DNA from 3 places in the Neobacillus sp. NPDC058068 genome. Region 3 is predicted to be linked to each of the others. Evidence: riboswitches for the same ligand, from Rfam matches in the RefSeq annotation. Region 3 holds a riboswitch; each other region holds the start of a gene.
The links. Region 3 has a riboswitch for cobalamin ahead of ACFVSW_RS13710 (ABC transporter substrate-binding protein). Riboswitches for the same ligand answer to the same signal wherever they lie in the genome.

Region 1 (7,021 bases), on a different contig from region 3:
CACCGCTTCCTCCATGGCAAAGTCCTGCATAGATGAGCGTATCACGGCCAGCTAGGACTGAAAATGTTTCACGATCGGTTACTCTTAAATACTCGGCCATTTTCGTCATATCGCCGCTTGAGTCTTTAATCCCGATAATATTGTCAACCTTGCTGAGTTCCTCACATGTCTTCACATCAATTTTCACCTGTGTCCGGCCTTCATTCCCATAAAGGATAATCGGCAGGTCCGTTGATTTGGCAATCGCTTTAAAGTGTTCCGCCAGCTCCTGCTGTGTTGGTGTCATAAAATAAGGAGTAAGCACAGACAGAGCGGAAACACCGCCAATTTCTTGAACCATTTGAGCTGTTTGAATACAGTCTCTTGTCGTAATCTCACTCGCCCCGCAATAAACAGGGACCCTGCCAGCGGTATGTTCCACTGTTACTTCTACAACCCGGCGCTTTTGTTCGGGTGTCAGCCCGTAAATTTCACCGCTGCTTCCCAGTATAAACAACCCATGAACGCCACCATCAATGGTGTAGTCAATGACTTTTCTTAGTGCATCTTCCATTAGTTTCCCATCTTTGTCCAATGGTGTAACTAACGCGGGAATGACCCCTTTTGGCTTAAACATCGTTGGCTCCTCCTAGCTCTTTTTGTCTTACAACTAACTCAGAATTCTTGTGGAAAACACTTAGATTGTGAATCTTTTCACATTCATATCATAAACGGTTTGGGAGAAAAAATCTTCGTTCAGTTCACTAAGGTTATTTTTCCTTTTTTGGTCATTTGAACAATAAATTTTTAGATTCATAGATGTTTCTGGCAATGGAAATAAGTCAAGTGGCGATTACGTGACGGTAAATGAACAATTTTATTACTTCCAGTGCATTTTTTAGTAACCGTTTACATTTCTTATTGTATAATTGTCTTACAAATATATCATCATTCAAATTAATAAGAAAATTCGATATTTTTTGGGCAAATACACAATGCATTCTTGTCATAATCTCAAACTCTCATTCATAGTTAAGGAGGTTAACCCGATGAAAATTAACAAAATTCTCGCTCAAGAGATTGCGGATAAGGTGATGAAGGTCATTCCCTATAATGTAAATATTATGGATGAAGTGGGCTTAATTATTGGAAGCGGTGATCCCCAAAGAATCGGCACCTATCATCAAGGGGCGATTTCAGCGATTGAACAGAAAAAGATTATTTCAATCTATCATTCAGAAGGTCCCTCAAAACCGGGTGTCAACATTCCCATCCACTTTAGAAATAAATTGATTGGTGTGATTGGAATCAGTGGGGATCCAACTATCGTTGGGCCGTTCGCTGAATTAGTTCGCGTCACTTCGGAATTATTAATTAACCAGGAGTTTTTATTTAAAGAGCGACGAATTAAAGAGCAATTGAAGGAAGAGTTTTTGTATCAATGGGTCTTTCGAAACGAAGAATATGATGCTGCCTTTATCAATGACGGCGAGGCAATCGGGATTAATATGCGTCTTATGAGAAAAGCAGTGATTGTGCAGGGACACATCCCAAAGGAACCTAGTTTACTTGATCAGGAATATACGTTTAGATTAAATCAAAACACCGTATTATTTATTGTGCCAAGTGATCGTAATATTTTAAAAAGATTGCAAGTTTCCATTTCAGAGGATGATACGAAAATCGGTGTCGGTACAGGTTCTACTCATGTGGCCAAATCTGTAAAAGAGGCAAAAAGAGCCATTGAAATTACCGAAAAAATGCAATTCCCCCCAGCATGCAGCTTTTACGAGGACGTAACATTTATTGATTATTTAACAAATAAGGATATATCCTTTGACGAGATGAGAGATTTTTATCAGGAACTGGATGAAAATCCAAAAGGCCATGAGCTGATGGAAACACTGATCTGCTATATTAAACATAGCGGTGATATGAATGCGATTTCAAAGGAACTCCATATCCATCGAAACAGCTTAGCCTATCGCCTGCAAAGAATCGAAATCCTAACAAACAAAAATCCCAAAAAATTCACCGACCTCTTCCAGCTCTTCACAGGATACGTCCTTTATAAAATGCAATAGTGGGACGTTGGGACAAGCGTCTTTTGTTTTTTTGACAATAAATTTTTCGCGACTAGCAGTCCCTCTAATATTTACCAATATCCCATTGAATTGTTGCGATAAATGGGTTATGCTAATTTGTGACAATTACATAGTATTGCATATTGGTTTTTTTGCAGACGATAAGAATGCAAGAAATGAAAAGGGAATCATGTGAGAATCATGAACGGTCCGGCCACTGTAATTGGAGAGCAACCTTCTATTCAATGTCACTGAGTTACATACTCGGGAAGGCAGGAGGAAGCAATGACCCAAAAGTCAGGAGAACTGCCAAAATGTATTTTTGTGGAACCTTCCGTGAAAAGGCGAAGCTTAGTTTGTATGCATATATTGGTGTTTTCCGTTATCCAGTTATATTTGATATTAACAAAGCCTTGATCTTCTTTATGGAGAATCAAGGCTTTTTTTATATAAAAATTCATGAGGAGGGTTTGATTTTGCGTAAATTACATTTTATTTCCACCTTTATCATCACCTTAGTATTAACATTTTCACTTACTATTCCTGTTTTCACATCCGCTCAAGTAGCTGCTGCTGGGCAGAATGAGGTAGAAACTAGTAATCTCTCAACTATTAATACAGCGATAGCTCGTGCTGTAAATAGTATTAAACAATCGCAATCAGGTATAAATAGCGAATGGGAAGCGGTTGGCATCGCCCGTTCAGGCGAGGAAGTCCCTTCTAGTTATTATGAGGATCACTTTTTATCGACACTTGATTCTCAAGTCATTAATGCCAGTCGGGTAAAAATCACTGATGTTGAGAGATTGGTGATCGCGGCTTCGGCGATTGGAAAAGATCCAACGAATCTGTATGGGATGAATCTAGTCGAGAAAATCTACAATAGTGTTGATTGGACCCCTGGAACGGATTCAATGACCGCACAAGGGATTAACGGCCCCATATTTGCCTTAATTGCCTTAGATAGTCAACCATTTGATATTCCAGCGAATGCCAAGTGGACGAAAGAAAAATTATTGAACGAACTACTGTCCCGCCAAAATGCAGACGGAAGCTGGTCATTATTTGGGACGAGCCCAAGTTACGATATGACGGCAATGGCGTTAATAGCAATTGCTCCTTATAAGTCTCAAGAGAATGTGAGGACAACCATCGATCGTGCTGTTCAATTTTTATCAGCAAAACAAGCAACAAATGGTGGTTTTAATGACCCCTTTGTTGGCGGCGTTTCCAGTGAAACAACATCACAAGTCATAATCGCCCTGTCCAGTGCAGGGATCGATCCAACCTCAGCCGCTTTTACGAAAGAGGGAAATAATTTACTTAGTCATTTATTAAGCTTCCAATATACGGACGGTGGCTTTAAACATATTCAATCACAAAATAAAGCGGATGCGATGGCAACCGAACAAGCGTTACAGGCATTAGTAGCCTACAAGCTATTTTTGGAAGAAGGAGGATACCTTTATCAATTTCCACCTGAAACTAAACCGACCATTACCGTTGAGGGGGTAGAAGACGGTCAAACGGTCAATGATGAGCAGTTAAACATTACTGTTACTGCCTTAAATGGGAAAGGGGAGAATATCACGCATACGCTCACTTTCAACGATTCTGACCTTGCAACCAATGCCGAGGGGCATTATACCCTCCAGTTACGTGAAGGGTTAAATACCATTACCGTTACTGCTTCTAGTAAGAAGGACACAACCATCCAAACCTATCAAGTGACCTACGAAAAAATTGGTAACGATGATTCGAATGTTCCGCCGGCTGGAAATGACCCAGATGTTCCGCCTGCAGAGAATGACCCAGATGGTAGCAATCCAACTGACAATGAACAGCCGACAGATCCTAGCGATAACAAGCCGGACACCACTGACCAACCGGAAACAACTGACACGAACAACCCTGACAACAGTATCAAGCCAAATCAGGACAATGGTCAAAGTGTTGAAACGGGAACAGTGAGCACGAATTCCAGCACAGGAAATGGATTGCCAAAGACAGCATCCCAACAATGGAATTTGATTTTGCTGGGTGCTTTGTTAACCCTAATCGGAGCTGTTATATACAGCCTGAGGAACCTTAAGCTAAAAATGAACAAGTAATGGAGGGAGGGAAGCCTTTTTTAGGCTCATTCATGAAACGTTCTACTAAACTTTTATTATCTATTTTTTCTATATTTATAGTTACGATAGGGATCATTGGTCTGGTCTATGGGTTTGGGGATAAAAATGGCCATGCAGCAGCAGACCAGTCAGCTCCTGTAGTGGAACAAACGAAACTAGATATTCCGGCAAAGAATAAAGCTAGTAAAGTAGATGAGGATAAGTCGGAAATACAGGAAAGTAATGAAGCTGAGCAGGTTGATGTGGCAAGTAATAACGTCGCAAGTAATAGTGTGGCAAGTAATAGTGTGGCAAGTAATAGCGTGGCAAGTAGCACGAAAGATCGTACACCAGCAAAGAATAGTACAGTGCCATCGACACAAAAACCAGTTGAGAAAAAGCAAACAGTCTCTTCTTCTAAACAGGAAGAAACCAGTCAGCCATCGCCAAAGACCAGCAGTGATAAATCCCCCACGATTGCTAATGGTGAGCAGAAGAATGAAAATCCTGAGAAGAGTGACAAACCAAAAGATACAAGTGATACACAAACACCTGCTTTATCAAAAGTTTCTTTGTCCATCATGGCCGATAAAGAAACCGGTACAATCCTACCTGCAACCACAGTGGAGATTAAAGAAGGAGACACCGTGCTGGATGTGCTAATAAAGATGACAAGAGAGAAGAAAATCCCCATGTCCTTTCGCGGAGGGACTGGGGCCACGGCTTACGTTGAAGGCATTGATAACCTATTCGAATTCGATAAAGGCCAAGGAAGTGGTTGGATGTTCAGAGTAAATGGCATTTTTCCAAATAGAGGTGCCGGTGTCATACCACTTTTAAATGGCGATCGAATTGAATGGCTCTATACGCTTGATTTAGGAAAGGATCTTGGCGCTGAGCTTAAGCCGTTCCGATAATGATTCGCTGTAGAAACCAGCAGTAGCCGAACTAGTTCACGTTTATGCCACCGCCAGTTAGTGGCGGTGGTCTGATTTTTCAAGGAGGTGTCGACATGAGTACATCCACACAGAATCATCATCCGTTTATACATTTGCTGTATTACGGATGTGTAGGCTTGAATGTCATGCTTTTTTTACATCCGATTTTCCTGATAACAGCAATTATCTTGCTCCTTCTGATTAATCTCCTGCATGGGAATAAGGAAAAAGTAAAAAAATCCTTTCCCTTTTTTATTGTGATGGGATTGATTGTCATGATCCTAAATCCATTTTTTGTCCATCGCGGTTCGAACATATTATTTTATTTCCGCGATAACCCGATTACACTTGAGGCCTTACTTTATGGTGTCGTCATGGCGTTCATGCTTATTAGTATTTTAGTGCTCTTTCTATCGTTTAACCACGTCCTTAATGGCAGAAAGTTTATGTTTTTATTTTCAAAGGTTTGGCCGCAATTAGGATTACTGCTGATGCTCACCATTCGCTTTGTCCCGCTTTTTATTCGCAGATGGCGGGAAATTTATGAAGTTCAAAAGGTTCGAAATTATTCCATGTCCCAAGGCACTGTGAAAACAAGGGCAAAAGTAGGCATGCTTTATATGCAGAAGCTTCTGACCTGGTCCTTAGAAGAGGCCCTGCAATCGGCAGAGTCAATGAAAGCCAGAGGATATGGCTTATCAAGAAAACGGACAAGCTATCAAACCTTTCTCATGACGGCAAAGGAATGGGGAATGATGATTGTTCTCTTAGGATTAACCATGATCGGCATTGTCGGTGCTAAGCAAAAGCATGGGGTATTAACCATCTATCCTGAACTAGGCACGCTGACATTTACCTCTCTGGATTGGCTTTATTATGGAATCTTTTTCTTGCTCGTCAGTTTTCCACTAATCGTTGAAGGAGGGGAACAACTAAGATGGCGTATATCAAGATAGACAACGTAAGCTTTCAATATCCGGATTCCTCCCATCATGCACTCAATCAAGTATCGTTCACCATCGAAGAAGGAGAATTCATTGTGATCGCCGGGCCGTCTGGTTGTGGGAAAACCACCCTTCTCAAATTGTTAAAAAAAGAGCTCACGCCTGTCGGGGAGTTGTCAGGAAAAATCACCTACAAAGGCATGCCACTAGAATCGGTAGCGGAAAAAACATCCTCCCAAGAGATTGGCTTTGTTTTTCAAAATCCTGAGAATCAAATAGTCATGGAGGATGTGTTAAGTGAATTAGTTTTTGGCATGGAAAATCTTGGGGTCAACTCAGAGGAAATGCGACAAAGAGTGGCGGAAATGGTCCATTTTTTTGGATTAGCTTCATTATTACAAGCCGACACCCATACATTATCCGGCGGTCAGAAACAATTAATTAACTTAGCTAGTGTATTGCTCTTAAAACCAAAACTATTATTATTAGATGAGCCAACATCACAATTAGACCCCGTTCAATCGAAAGAATTTCTGCAGTTTTTAAAACGATTGAATGAGGAATTTGGCATCACAATCCTATTAGTCGAGCATCGGTTAGAAGAGTTATATTCGATTGCCGATCGTGTGGTGCTTCTTACTGAAGGTAGCCTGCAATACATAGGAACCGCTAAGTCGGTCATTCATCAAGTCTGGACGGAAAAGGACGAACGATTCTTACCATACCTTCCGTCTGTATCAAAGTTGTTTTATTATGTTCAATCATCAGGATTCGCTCTCAACGAAGTACCGATTACTGTCAAAGAAGCTCATAAATGGTTACATCAGCTTCAAGAAATAGAGGGTAGCGAACCGGACACTCCACCAGCTAATCCAGACAGGAAAATCAGTTTACAGTGCAAGCAAATCCACTATAAATATAACAAGGATGACGCTTATGTTCTAAAAAATTTATCCTTAAACGTC
Region 2 (7,021 bases), on a different contig from region 3:
CATTTATTTTTAAAAAGTTATATGTCCTTTTCTCCTTTAACACCATTGATGGAATAGCTTACGGTTATTTCCGAATTTAAGGAATGGGAGACGGAACAATATTTGTCTTTTGATAATTGAATCGCTCGGATGACCTTATCTTCCGGCAATTCTCCATCAAACGCATAATGGATGTTTATGGTTGTGAATCTTTTGGGATGCTCCTCTGCACGTTCGCCAGTAACATCCATTTGGAAGGCGGAAGGCTCTATGCGCATTTTATGCAAAATTGAGATAATATCCATTCCTGTACAGCCTGCAACGGCCTGCAGCAGTATTTCTGTAGGTCGCGCCCCCGTGTTCTCTCCCCCGACTTGCGGATCCGCATCCATTTTAAATTCATGCCCAGAGGGAGTAACTCCCCCAAATGCCATTTTTCCTTTCCAGTTAATTGTAAAGTCCATATTCATACCCCTTTCCCGTTTTATTCTAACCAATCTGAGCATTCCTTATTTCCAATTACCTGGATGGTGCCTAACACCTGGGATCACTTAATGACCGTAATCAGGAAAATGTGGGTTCTAGGGCACAAATGGGGCTGGATTGTTACCGCCTACCTCCAAAAATCGAGGACACGGCACAATTAGTGCTTTGCGATTTTCTTTATATCAGTAATTATCTCTGGAAAATGAGATTTTTGAAAGCCATACTGGTTCACAATCTTCCCATTTTGATCAATTAGATAAAATCGGGTTGAATGAATCACCTGATTAGATGAGTTCGGTTTTTGGATCAGTGTATGAAATTCTTCAAGTGCAAATGTTTCGATTTCCTTTTGCCCATACCCAGTCAGCATATGCCAGTTTGCTTCAGCTTTCGTAAATTTCCCCAAATATCCTTTTAATTTATCGGGCATATCCACCGTTGGATCGACACTGAACGAGACAAACTCAACAGGAAGATCTTCCTTCCTGATGGCATCACGAAGTTCAGTCATACTTGCTGTCATCGGAGGACAGACCGTTTCGCAATTCGTAAATACGAAGTCAGCGATCCAGATTTTCCCCTCTAGGTTTTTCGAGCCGAATGGCTGCTCGTTTTGATCTGTAAATGTAAATGGTTTGATTTGATAGGGTATATCTTTGTTCATCCCGCATGCTGTTAACAAGATAAAAGATAGCGGGAGTATTAGTAGACATATTTTTCTCATCATGCTTGTTTCTCCTTGGTAGGTGGCCCGTTTACAATAGGACGGCCTTTTAATTAGACACTCCCTCGAATTGCCGAGCTATTCTTCATAGAAAGCGGGAATTTGAATCATAACAATCGTCCCCTCCACAGGATCGCTTGATATCGAAAAAGTACCATGATGCAAGGTAACAATTTGCTTCACGATCGAAATACCTAATCCAAATCCACCGGTAGATCGGCTACGTGCCTTGTCTGTTCGAAAAAAACGTTCTCCGATTCGAGAGAGATCTTCTTTATTAATGACATTTCCTTTATTGGTAACACGAAATACCATCATTTCAGCTTCTGCTCGTAACTCCACCTTTACTTCACTTGCGGGCGGCGAATATTTTATCGCGTTATCAATAATATTATAAAATACCTGCTCTATTCGCTTCGTATCCCCACAAATAATAATGTCCTCATGAATGATCATTTGGGTTTGAATATTCTTTTGTGCCAGGCGAATCTGAAAAAGGTCGATCGTGTCAAAGAGAAGCTGGGCAATCGCAATTGGTTCCTTTTCTACTCCATACAAATTTTCTTGCAAATAATTCAAATCAATCAAATCATGAACAATTTTGTTTAATCGCTCCGTTTCTTTTTCAATTGTAGTTAAATAACTTTCGGCTTCCTCTTTAGAAGAATATAAATTTTGTTTAAGTGCTTGTGTATAACCACCAATATACGTTAATGGTGTCCTTAATTCATGAACAACATTTGAAATGAACTCTTTTTTCCGTTCTTCTTGCTTTTCCAAAGATGAACTCATTAAATTGAAGGCTTCCGCAAGTTGACCGACTTCATCCATTTTATCTGGGTCAAGCCGACTTGAGTAATTTCCGTTTGCTACCTCTTTAGACAGTTGTTGAATGTCCGTTAATGGCTTGAATAGGGAATTTCGAATTCTATTCACGACAATAAACAACAAAATGAAATAAATACTGCCTACAAGAATGAGGATGGGAATACTCCCTTGAAAAACTTCTTGCATGGCCGCTAGCGGGACATAGATAAATATCAGCCCAATCAGCCCGTTATCACTCTGAATAGGAAACACTGCCCCAACAATATTTCGGTCCATTTCTTTCACATGACCTTCTTTAATAATATAGTTTCCCTGTGCTAATTTCTTCTGATCACTTTGTTTAATCAAGTGTTCACCGTCAATGTTATAAGGAAAATGATCATCAAGCTCTTCAAAACTACTAACGACAATCACTTCATATTCAGAAACAACGTTAAACCAATGGATTTTATCAATGATTTCATCATTTAATGACCCATAATGAAAATGGGAGGCGGTATTTTCTCCTTGATAAATCACCGAATCACGGATGCTTTTTAAATATAAGTCTTTGTAAAGAAAATGAAGGAAGAGAAAAGAAAAGAAAATAGTGCAGGCAATAATCGCTAAAATTAGGACAAATACTTTCTGACTTAGAGTAAACTTCATTGTCTTCACTCATTACACCTCAAATTTATAGCCTTTCCCCCAAATGGTTTGAATAAGACTGCTATTACTTTTTAGTTTCAAGCGCAATGTCTTAATATGTGTATCTACCGTCCGTTCACTGCCCGTGTATCCATAGCCCCAAATCGAATGTAACAGCTGTTCTCTGGAAAACAATTTCCCTTTATTTTTAGCCAGTAAATGAAGCAACTCATACTCTTTTAGCGTTAGGGACAGGGATTGGCCATCAAGCATGGCTGTATGTGAATCAATATCTAAGATAAGTGGGCCAAACATGAATCGAGTCGCTGGCAACGAGGCAATCTTTGCTCTCCTCAATACTGATTCTATTCTCGCTAGGAGTTCACCAGGATGAAACGGTTTGACGATATAATCATCGCCACCAATTCTTAATCCATACACCTTATCCCATTCCTCTCCTTTAGCCGATAAGAAAATAAGGGGAATATCTTTAATTTTTTTCACTTCTTCCGCAAAAGTAAAACCGTCCATATATGGCATCATGATATCGACAAGCATAAGATCCGGCGCTTTTGCTTTGATTTTTGAAAGAGCTTCTATTCCGTTAGCTGCCTGTACAACGGTATATCCTACATTTTGTAAAAATGTTTTCACCAATACTCTCATCTGTTCTTCATCATCTACGATCATGATCGTAATATCCATCCAAGATTATTCCTCACTTTTTAGTTAGTAATATAAGTATCATAACTAGCTTACCAATAATTTGTGAAGTTTTATTGAAAAAATTAACTATGGAAATGTCAGGGATATTCGAAATAACAAAAGAAGTTTGTTTAGAGAAAAACTGTGAAATAAAGAGCAATGTTGATTTTATAACCTCGTTGATTGGAGCGGAAATCAACAGCCCATTTTAAAACATCAATAAAAATAAAAAACTTCACTTTTTTATCACAAATTCCCTTTATGATAAAAGATAGCTAGAGAATACAGGGCAATCATCTAGAAGGCTATTAATTTTACTAAGAGGAGAATAAGAAATGAGAAATCCATTAAAGAAAATGTTGAAGGTTTTGTTACCAACCTGTTTAGGACTATTTTTGTTTGGTAGTATCGCTAGTGCACATGTTACCGTAGCACCAAAAACTTCCATGACAGGTGCTTGGGAAACTTATACCTTAAAAGTTCCAGTTGAAAAAGAGATTCCAACAACAAAAGTCACCATAAAAGCACCAACAGGGATAGAAATTATGTCCTATCAACCTGTACCAGGCTGGAATTATAGCTCGGAAAAGGATGCGGCTGGAAAAGTCAAAACATTTACATTTGAGGCAACTGGTGAAGGCATCCTGCCAGGCCAATTTCAACAATTTACCTTTGTTGCAAAAAACCCTGATAATGCTACGAAAGCCGCTTGGGACGCCTATCAATACTATAAAGATGGCAGCATAGTGGAATGGACTGGTGACGAAGGTGCAGATACACCTCATTCCATCACTGACATCATTGCAGGTACGTCGACAGATCATCATGATTCACATAGCACCACACCTCAAGATAAAAAAACGAAAAAGGAAGAAACGAAGACCAAATCTGACAAAACTGATTCGCTTCCATTAATCTTATCGATTATTTCTGTTTTATTAGCTTTAGTAGCGGTTATCTTCGTAATCCGTAAAAAATAACTAATCATCCCAATCGTCTTGGATATAAACAAAGCCTTGATCTTCTTATGAAGAATCAAGGCTTTGTTTATATTTGATATATCTAGAAAAATATTCGTTCCGTTAACCATATACCGCCCAGTAGAAATGCAACGAGGGAACAAACGTTTACTGCTCTAGTAGAATATTTCCATCAAGTATTAGATGGTGCCTGGCACAAAAATACTTGAAATCTAAAAATATTTATACTATGATTGTTTATAGTTTAACATCTACATATTGTTATATTTTTTTAAAATTCAACTATATATTGTATTCACCTTAGGAAAAGATGCCGCTAGCGGCTTAATAGGGAATCCGGTGAGAATCCGAAACTGCCCCCGCAACTGTAATTGCTGACGAAATGAGCAAACCACTGTATGAGAGAGTTTATGAAAATAGACGCTTATATGGGAAGGGCTCAAAGTAGAATGACGCAAAAGTCAGGAGACCTGTCTTTCTTAAGTAGTTTCACTTCTTCGGGGATTGAGGAGATGAACGGTGGCAGCAAAAGGCAGGATGTCTTCTTTTTTCCTTTTGTGAAGTGATCCGTTTCATCCGCTCAAATCCCTTGAGCGGATTTTTTTGTTAAAGGGGATATGACGATGACTACAAAAGTAAATGATGAAATTCAATTAGTATTAGATTGTATCAAACAAGCTTCAGAAAGATACCAATTGGATACAACCATGCTTGAAAAACAAATTAGAGAAATGGTCGTGCCGGAGGCTGATGCCAACCAGCAAGCACTCCTCTATGCCGTCAATCAGATTGCCATGGACCAGCCCGATTGGACCTTTGTCGCGGCCCGTTTATTTTTAAAGGAATTGTATCAAAAGGCGGCCCATAACCGCGGATATGACCACACCTTAAAATACGGAGATTTCTTCCACCTTATTAAACAATTAACGGAAATCGGCATTTACTCTAATAATCTACTAAGCACCTATTCGAAAGACGAAATCGATGAATTAGCAACAGAGATTGAGCCCGAACGGGATACTCTATTTACTTACATCGGGTTATTTTTACTAGCCGATCGCTATCTCGCTCAAGATCATGAGCGAAATGTTTATGAACTGCCGCAAGAGCGCTTTATGATCATTGCGATGACAATTATGCAGAATGAACACTCGGCTCACCGCCTCAAGCTTGTGAAAGAAGCATATTGGGCGCTAAGTCATCTCTATATGACCGTTGCGACGCCAACACTCGCGAACGCCGGCAAAAGTTTCGGCCAGCTATCCTCTTGTTTCATTGATACCGTTGACGATTCCCTTGACGGTATTTATTTAAATAATTGGGATACTGCGAGGTTGAGTAAGGATGGCGGCGGCATTGGCCTCTATTTTGGAAAAGTCCGCGCCCTTGGCTCTGATATTAAAAAATTCAAAGGCAACTCTTCAGGGGTTGTTCCGTGGATCAGGCTGGTCAATGATACAGCGGTAAGTGTCGACCAGCTAGGTCAGCGGCAAGGCGCGATTGCTGTATACTTGGATGTATTTCATAAAGATATTATGAATGGCTTTCTTGATTTAAAAACGAATAATGGTGATGAGCGCCGTAAAGCCCATGATATTTTTACCGGTGTGACTATACCCGATCTTTTTATGAAAAAACTGCAGGAAACAGATGAGAACGGCAGAAGTATCGGCGAGTGGCATACCTTCTGTCCCCATCAAGTAAAGCAATATATGGGCTGGAAGGATGAAAACGGGACCCTGCTGGGACTCGAGGATTTTTATGATGAAACCGATCAGCATTATTTTTCAAGAAAATATGAAGAGGCCGTGAATCATCCGTTGCTTCCAAGGAAAACGTACCGGGCGATGGATATTATGGCGCGGATCATGGTATCCCAGCTTGAAACGGGTACCCCTTACATGTTCTACCGTGACGAAGTAAACAGACAAAATCCTAATAAGCATCTGGCTGGGGTCGGTCGCACCTCGATTTATTGCAGCAACTTGTGCACGGAAATTGCGCAAAATATGTCGGCAACAACCATCATCAACGAATACCAGGATGAAGACGGGAACATCGTCATCGTTCGGAATCCCGGTGATTTCGTCGTTTGTAATTTGTCTTCTATTAATCTCGCAAAAGCGATCCCGGCCAATATTCTTGAGCGATTGATTCGCATTCAAGTAAGAATGCTGGATAATGTGATTGATTTAAATACCATCTCGGTTGGACAGGCTCAGATAACAAATCAAAAGTTCAGGGCCATTGGTCTCGGAACGTTCGGATGGCATCATCTGCTTGCCCTCGAAGGCATGCACTGGGAGTCAGAGGCCGCGGTGGGATTGGCTGACCAACTGTATGAGGACATTGCTTACTATACCATCCGCTCCTCTAAAGAATTGGCAATCGAAAAAGGCGCCTATCGGGAGTTTCAAGGATCTGAGTGGCAAACGGGGGCCTATTTTGAGCGGAAAAATTATCGTTCGGAAAGATGGCTGGAGTTACGGGAGAAGATCAGTGAACATGGAGTCCGCAACGGCTGGTTAATGGCCGTAGCTCCTAACTCATCAACGGCGAAAATCGGCGGCTCCACAGATGGCATTGACCCCATCTATTCAGTTGAATATGCGGAGGAGAAGAAAAATTTTAAATTCAAAGTCACTGCCCCGGACTTGAATCATAATACGTACCTGTATTACCGCCGGGCAAG
Region 3 (7,021 bases):
TCTGTTTTTCACCGCCGGACAGCTCCTGAATATTTTTATGTTGAAATGAGGCAATCCCGGTCTGGTCCATGACCCGTTGCACGATTGTCTCATCCTCTTTAGACCAAGTTTGAAACCAGCCTTTTTGATGGGCATATCTTCCAAGTGAAACGGTTTCTTTAACTGTATAGGAAAAGGATTGTGAGGAATGCTGTGATAGAACCGCAACAAGCTGCGCCAGCTGTTTGATTCCGTATTCCTGAAGCCGATTTCCACTAATTAAAATCTCGCCTTGTTTTATCGGCAAGATACCGCTAATCATTTTTAACAGTGTTGTTTTTCCGCTTCCATTTGGTCCTAAAATCCCGAACAATTCCCCTTGTTCCACGTCAAAGGAAATGTTCTTTAATACAATTTCATCCGAGTATCCACCTGAAACATGTTGAACGCTAAGCACTTTCTAGCCCCTTCTTTCCATCCTTTTTCTCTGGAGCAGGATTATGGCGAATACTGGCGCCCCAATTAAGGCAGTAATCACCCCAATCGGTAATTCGGTTGGAGAAATAATCGTGCGCGACAGAAGGTCCGCAAGAATTAAGAATCCGCTTCCGGTTAAAATCGAGAGCGGGAGGAGATTCCGATGGTCAGGTCCCCATAATATTCTAGCAAGATGCGGAATGACTAAACCAACAAAACCAATGGTGCCTGACACCGCAACCGCGGCCCCTGTTAAAATCGATCCGGCCGTTAGGATAATCAGCTTTCTTTTTTGAACATTGACCCCTAAATGCTGGGCCCGTTCTTCCCCAAACGACATCGCATTTAATTCTTTGGCATTAAAAATCAGTATCGCTGAACCGATAATAAAAAATGGCAAAATGATTTTTATGTATTCCCAGCCCCTCATCGATACACTACCTAACAACCAGCCAATAATTTGCCTTAGCTCATCACCGGTCAGGGCAATCATAAGGGAAATAAATGCCCCTAAAAAGGAGCTGAAAATAATCCCCGTTAAGATAATTGTTTCTACTCTCATCGAGCGCTCAATTTTCCGGGCAAAAGTAAGGACTAAAAAGATGGTTAATAAGGAAAATAGGATGCTAAGCAATGGTAATGTAAAGATACCTACAAACGGGATCGAGAGATGAAAAAACAGGGTTAGAACCGCACCTACTGACGCCCCTGAAGAAACACCTAAGGTATACGGATCCGCTAACGGGTTTCTTAGCAGCCCTTGAAAGGCCGCTCCTGCAATGGCAAGAGCCGCCCCTACAAGGCCAGCTAAAATCACTCTAGGCAAGCGAATATTCAAGACGATACTTGAATACATCGGGTCAATTAACGCGAGGGCATTTGCCCCAAATACCTTGGCAATGATAATTTGAATTATTGTTTCCATCGGAACCGCAACCGTTCCAACTGAAATCCCTAATAAAATCGAGAGGACCAGAAAAGTCCCCGCTAGACAAAAGGCTAAATACTTATTATTTAAAAACTTCAGGATAGACAGCCTTTGCAAGATCTTCTACTCCTTCAACAATCCTAGGTCCTGAGCGGGTAACACGATCAGAGTCTACATCGATTACCTGCTTATTTTTTACAGCGTTGACCGTTTCCCAGCCTTTTCTGCTTAAAACTTGCTCAACCGGATTTTTTACATAGTATCCGTATGTAGTGATGATGACATCAGGATTTTGTTTAATCATCGCTTCTTGGTCAATTTTGATCCAGCCGTCTTGATTATTAGCAATGTTTTCCGCATTAATCAAACCAATCATTTCATTCATAAATGTTTTATTACCAGGTGTATAAATGTCTGGAGCTGGCGATACTTCCACAAATACCTTTTTCTTTTCTTTGATGTCTTTCGTCTTCGCTTTAATCTCCGTTAATTTGTCCTTCATCCCTTTGATGATCTCATCAGCCTTGTTTGTTGCACCCGCAGCTTTCCCAATCATACTAATGGAATCATACACTTGGTCAATATTTTGGGCATCATTGACAACGAGGACTGGAATTCCCGCATCTCTTAACTGCTGCAGGCCTGCTTCAGTATTATGAGCCGAAGACGCATGGGCTAACACTATATCCGGATTTAAGGAAATGATTTTTTCTAAGTTTATTTCCTGCGCGCCGATTTTCTCTTTTTTCGTTACTTCTTCTGGGTAATTATCGAAATCGGAAACGCCGACAACTTCTTTTCCAAGACCTAACGAATAGGCAATTTCCGTATTGCTTGGGATCAGCGAAACAATCTTTTCAGGCTTCTTCTCTAAAACAACCTCTTTACCTAAAGCATCTTTTACGGTAACCGGAAAAGCGACTTCTGTTTTCTTTTCGACACCCGCTTTGCTTTCATCTTTCACTTGCTCCTTTTTTTCAGCACAACCGGCTAAAGCTCCTACTGTTAATAATACTACTAACAGTATCGCATACAATTTCTTCATTTTTCTCCCTGCTTTCTGTGTAATAAACTTTATGCAACAAAAAAATAGCTCAACTTGCGCCCAACAAAAAAACATCTTCATATGACATGAAGATGTTGGGATGAGTAGATTCAAATTACAGTATTAAGTAAAAGGAGTCTAGCCTTCAACACCTCCCTATCCGCGTAGGTTTATTGGCGTACAAGAATTAGGCAGGTTTCCTGGCTCATGATCATCGCTTCCTATGCCTTCCCATCGATTCGACAGTGACATCCTATAGGTTGCTCCCATGTACAGTGGCGGGACCGCGTTGGCTTTTAACCAAACTTCCCTTTTAAGCTTAAAATCTTTCAAAAAGATTTCAGCACCTAATTTGAAATATATTTTTTGTTATATCTATTATATAAAGAAGTGGAATGATTTGTATATGTTTTTATACGATAATATTTTTTATCGATCCCTTATCCGTAAAAAAAAAAGCTTGCTTACTGTTCGATATTTCTGCATAAATTTTAAGAAGCATTGTTTCATCACCGCCAGTTAGGAACTTCACCTGACCACGAAGGAATTATTAAAGGAGAAGCTGAAGCTCCTCCTAAAATTAATTTCCATTCATTCTATTTTTTATAAGTCTTTACTGGCAAATAGATATCAAAGTGAAGGTCCCCTGCTAAATTTTGATATTTATGCTCTTCTTTAAAGATTTCAAGACCTAATGCTTGGTGATCTTGGTCATAGCCGTATTCTTCCATCCATTTGTACATTCGATGATATGTATTTTCAACATCCTCTATCCTGCCTTTATGAACGCCGAAGACATAATTTTTCCTGGGAATCGTAAAGCCAACCATACCATCCGGAATTTCATCAATTACATCAACAGGAGTTGTAACATAATAGGTAATCTCAGTTTCCCTAATATGAAATGGAGCAATCAACACTTCTTCTTTCTTTTGATAGGGTACCTCTTCGAGTCGTCCCCTCAATTTAGTAAAAAGACTTGGAATCTTTTCCACTTGCGAGTAAGTACCATTCCAGGAAATTCCTACTACGTTCATCTCTTCTTTTTCAATTACTTGGATAGCCAAGCAAATCCCCCCCTTTTATATGTATCTTATTCCTATAATTCTAATAATATCCCGAAAAATCCTGCAAAGAAAATTCGACGAAAAAATTAACTTTATAATTTTTAAATAATAAAATGGAAAAAACAAGCAGCCTATCTCAATAAGCTGCCTGTGTAGTAATTATTTTAAAATACTTTGTGGAAGAGCCAAATTTAAGCCTTTTGCCACCTGCTCGCCATACTCTGGGTCCGCTTTATAAAAATGCTGAATTTGTCGAAGCTTGATGTCATCTCTCTCAACCGGCTTCATCGCTCCGACGACAGTTTCCACCAACCGTGCCCGTTCTTCTTCTGACATTAAACGGTAAAGGTCGCCCGCTTGTGTGTAATGGTCGTGTTCATCATATGGAACCTGTTCAGCCGCACCTGTAATCTGGAAGGCTGTCTGTTTATACTCAGGTGCTTCCTTAGGTCCGCCATAGCTGTTTGGTTCATAGTAAACGGAACCGGCGCCATTATTATCAGAACGCATCGAACCGTCACGTTGATAGTTATTTACTTCCACTTTTGGCCGGTTAATCGGGAGCAAATTATGGTTCGGTCCGACACGATAACGATGTGCATCAGAATAAGCGAAAATACGGCCTTGGAGCATCTTATCCGGCGAAGCTTCAACACCAGGGACCATGGTTCCTGGGGAGAATGTTGCCTGCTCCACTTCTGCAAAGTAGTTCTCAGGGTTGCGATTTAGCACCATCCGGCCTACCTCTATTAACGGATAATCTTTATGTGACCAGACCTTTGTGACATCAAATGGATCAAAACGATACGTTTCGGCATCTTCAAATGGCATGATTTGCACATGCAGCCTCCACGCCGGGAAATCACCCTTTTCAATCGCATTAAACAAATCTTCAGTATGGTAATCCGGGTTTTCACCGGCCAATTTGCCTGCAACCTCATTCGTCATGTTTTGGACGCCCTGTTCCGTTTTAAAGTGATATTTCACCCACACGGCTTCCCCGTCCTCATTCACCCATTTAAAGGTATGGCTTCCATAGCCATTCATATGACGAAGGGAAGCAGGAATTCCGCGGTCACCCATTAAGTATGTAACCTGGTGTAACGATTCAGGTGATAAGGACCAGAAATCCCAAATGGCATTCGGATTTTTCAGATGTGATTTTGGATCTCTTTTTTGCGTATGAATGAAATCAGGAAATTTAATCGCATCACGAATAAAGAAAATCGGGGTGTTATTTCCGACAAGATCATAGTTTCCTTCTTCTGTATAAAACTTCACTGAAAATCCGCGTGGATCTCGGACAGTATCTGCCGAGCCCAGTTCACCCGCTACAGTTGAGAAGCGAATAAACATGGGTGTCCGCTTTCCAACCCCATTGAATAATTTGGCCTTAGTGTAGGTTGACATGTCATTTGTTACTTCAAAGTAACCATGGGCACCGGCACCTTTGGCATGAACAACACGCTCAGGTACACGTTCGCGGTTAAAGTGTGCCAATTTCTCAATTAAATGAACGTCTTGAATCAATGTTGGCCCTCGCATTCCTGCGGTCATTGAATTTTGGTTGTCACCGACAGGAGCTCCGGTTCCTGTTGTTAACTGCTTGTTTTCTTTACTCATTACCTCACCTCGTAAACTATTTTTTAATGATTAACTACATTATAATTTAAACATAATAATAATCAATACTTATTTATAATTAATGTTATAAAGTATTAACTATTAACCAGATAACATGTACCCACTACTACATAAGTATTAAAAAATAAGGATGTTATTCCAAAATTACCGAATAACATCCTAAAATTTTCGTATAAATTGGGAAGATGGATTTTTAATAAATTAAAAAATAGTTTATACTGGTCATAATACTGTTTATAGGAGGATTTTTTATGAGTGAATCTAATCAATCACAGCAAAATGAAGCGCCAAAGAAGAAAATTAGCTTACAAGAAGCGATGAAACAGCAGCTTGAAAATAAGAAAAACAAATCAGCAGCCGGAAATTCAAACGCAAATGGCTCACAGGCAACCAAAAAGCTGCAAAGCCAGCAGACGAAAAAAGTGAGTAACTCTCGGAGAAAAATGGGTGTCTAGCGGGAAAAATAGAAATGATATTCTCCCGGGTGCTTCTGTCAAAATCGTTCTAAAAGCAGATCAAAGAAGTGGCAAACTTACAGCTGGGGTCGTTAAGGACATATTAACCAAGTCCAGCTCTCACCCACATGGCATTAAAGTAAGACTGACAGATGGACAGGTTGGCAGAGTCAAGGAAATTAATAATTAACAAAAAAACAGACTCCAAATTCATTTGGAGTCTGTTTTGGTAATTATGCTTTATGGACGTTTACCGCTTGTGGTCCGCGTTGGCCGTTTTCGATTTCAAACGTTACCTCTTGACCCTCGTCCAAGGATTTATATCCTTCGCCTTGAATTGCCGAGAAGTGGACGAATACATCCTCGCCGCCTTCACGCTCAATGAACCCAAAACCCTTTTCACTGTTAAACCATTTTACTTTACCATGTTCCATTCCTTTGTAGCCTCCTAGCATGTAACAATTACATGATTTTGCAAATTATTCTTGCTCAATTATTTTTACCAATCCATTAACCACATATACACAGCAAATTGGAAAATAACATGAAAAAATTTTTATGATTGAATAACCCATCTGTGGATTGCGTTTGCAACGCCATCTTCTTCGTTTGTTGTGGTAACCCAGTCTGCTGCCTTCTTCACCTTCTCTTGTGCATTTCCCATCGCTACACCAAATCCAGCTTCCTTAATCATCGCCAGATCATTTAGACTGTCACCAACGGCCATGACATTTTCCATCGCGATTCCAAGCCGGTTACAAACAATTTTCAATCCATTTGCTTTGTTAATTCCAGCAGGATTTACCTCGATGTTCTTCAAAGTTGAATTACTTAGTTCAAATTCACCTTTAACCTCTAGCTCCCGTAAAATTAGTTCCCTCGTTTCATCATCATCAATATTAAACCCAAATTTCAACCATTCGAGCGTATGTATATCCTCCGGCATTTTATCATGCCAATTTTGCTCAGTGCTTATCGCCCAAAATTTCGTCTTATGCTCGCAGGATAGATTCCACATCCATTCCACAAGCTCCGATTTCACCAAATTCCTCTCGACTAGCTCCCGTTTATCATCCCAGATTTCACTGCCATTAACGGTTACCAAATAGGAACTAAGTTGAAGTGCATCGGCGTGCTCCCGGCAAGTAAGCAATGATCTTCCTGTGCTAAGCACAACAAATATTTCCCTATCCTGTGCGGCCTTAATTGCTTGACGGTTCGCCTCCGTTATCTGTCCTTTGTTATTTAACAGTGTGCCATCCATATCGAGGGCAATGAGCTTAATTGGTTTCTCCATTTTGTCTCTTTCCATCTGCAGCAACTTGCTCCTTTCTTACTTTTCCTATCTAGGTTAACACTTTCTATTGTTAAATATCAAAAAGGCAGTTTCGAGTTTACATAATATATTTATATTTAAACTAAAGGC

Region 1: linked by a shared signal. The riboswitch ahead of ACFVSW_RS05045 (hypothetical protein) and the one ahead of ACFVSW_RS13710 (ABC transporter substrate-binding protein) in region 3 are both predicted to bind cobalamin.
Region 2: linked by a shared signal. The riboswitch ahead of ACFVSW_RS04995 (ribonucleoside-diphosphate reductase subunit alpha) and the one ahead of ACFVSW_RS13710 (ABC transporter substrate-binding protein) in region 3 are both predicted to bind cobalamin.

Annotation. Positions count from the first base shown of each region.
Region 1 covers NZ_JBHVSI010000003.1:161,620-168,640, reverse strand. Annotated here, with positions in the region: gene dapA (4-hydroxy-tetrahydrodipicolinate synthase) at 1-616, opposite strand, end outside; gene ACFVSW_RS05050 (CdaR family transcriptional regulator) at 1,029-2,063, shown strand; cobalamin riboswitch at 2,191-2,391, shown strand; gene ACFVSW_RS05045 (hypothetical protein) at 2,540-4,174, shown strand; gene ACFVSW_RS05040 (DUF4430 domain-containing protein) at 4,207-5,091, shown strand; gene ACFVSW_RS05035 (energy-coupling factor transporter transmembrane component T) at 5,187-6,068, shown strand; gene ACFVSW_RS05030 (ABC transporter ATP-binding protein) at 6,050-7,021, shown strand, end outside.
Region 2 covers NZ_JBHVSI010000003.1:153,184-160,204, reverse strand. Annotated here, with positions in the region: gene ACFVSW_RS05020 (OsmC family protein) at 18-443, opposite strand; gene ACFVSW_RS05015 (SCO family protein) at 623-1,192, opposite strand; gene ACFVSW_RS05010 (sensor histidine kinase) at 1,268-2,665, opposite strand; gene ACFVSW_RS05005 (response regulator transcription factor) at 2,678-3,349, opposite strand; gene ACFVSW_RS05000 (YcnI family copper-binding membrane protein) at 3,685-4,329, shown strand; cobalamin riboswitch at 4,621-4,820, shown strand; gene ACFVSW_RS04995 (ribonucleoside-diphosphate reductase subunit alpha) at 4,953-7,021, shown strand, end outside.
Region 3 covers NZ_JBHVSI010000010.1:172,649-179,669, forward strand. Annotated here, with positions in the region: gene ACFVSW_RS13700 (adenosylcobinamide amidohydrolase) at 1-436, opposite strand, end outside; gene ACFVSW_RS13705 (FecCD family ABC transporter permease) at 440-1,501, opposite strand; gene ACFVSW_RS13710 (ABC transporter substrate-binding protein) at 1,467-2,429, opposite strand; cobalamin riboswitch at 2,603-2,795, opposite strand; gene ACFVSW_RS13715 (GyrI-like domain-containing protein) at 3,026-3,496, opposite strand; gene katA (catalase KatA) at 3,656-5,119, opposite strand; gene ACFVSW_RS13725 (hypothetical protein) at 5,392-5,595, shown strand; gene ACFVSW_RS13730 (YwbE family protein) at 5,588-5,785, shown strand; gene ACFVSW_RS13735 (cold-shock protein) at 5,829-6,029, opposite strand; gene ACFVSW_RS13740 (Cof-type HAD-IIB family hydrolase) at 6,152-6,907, opposite strand.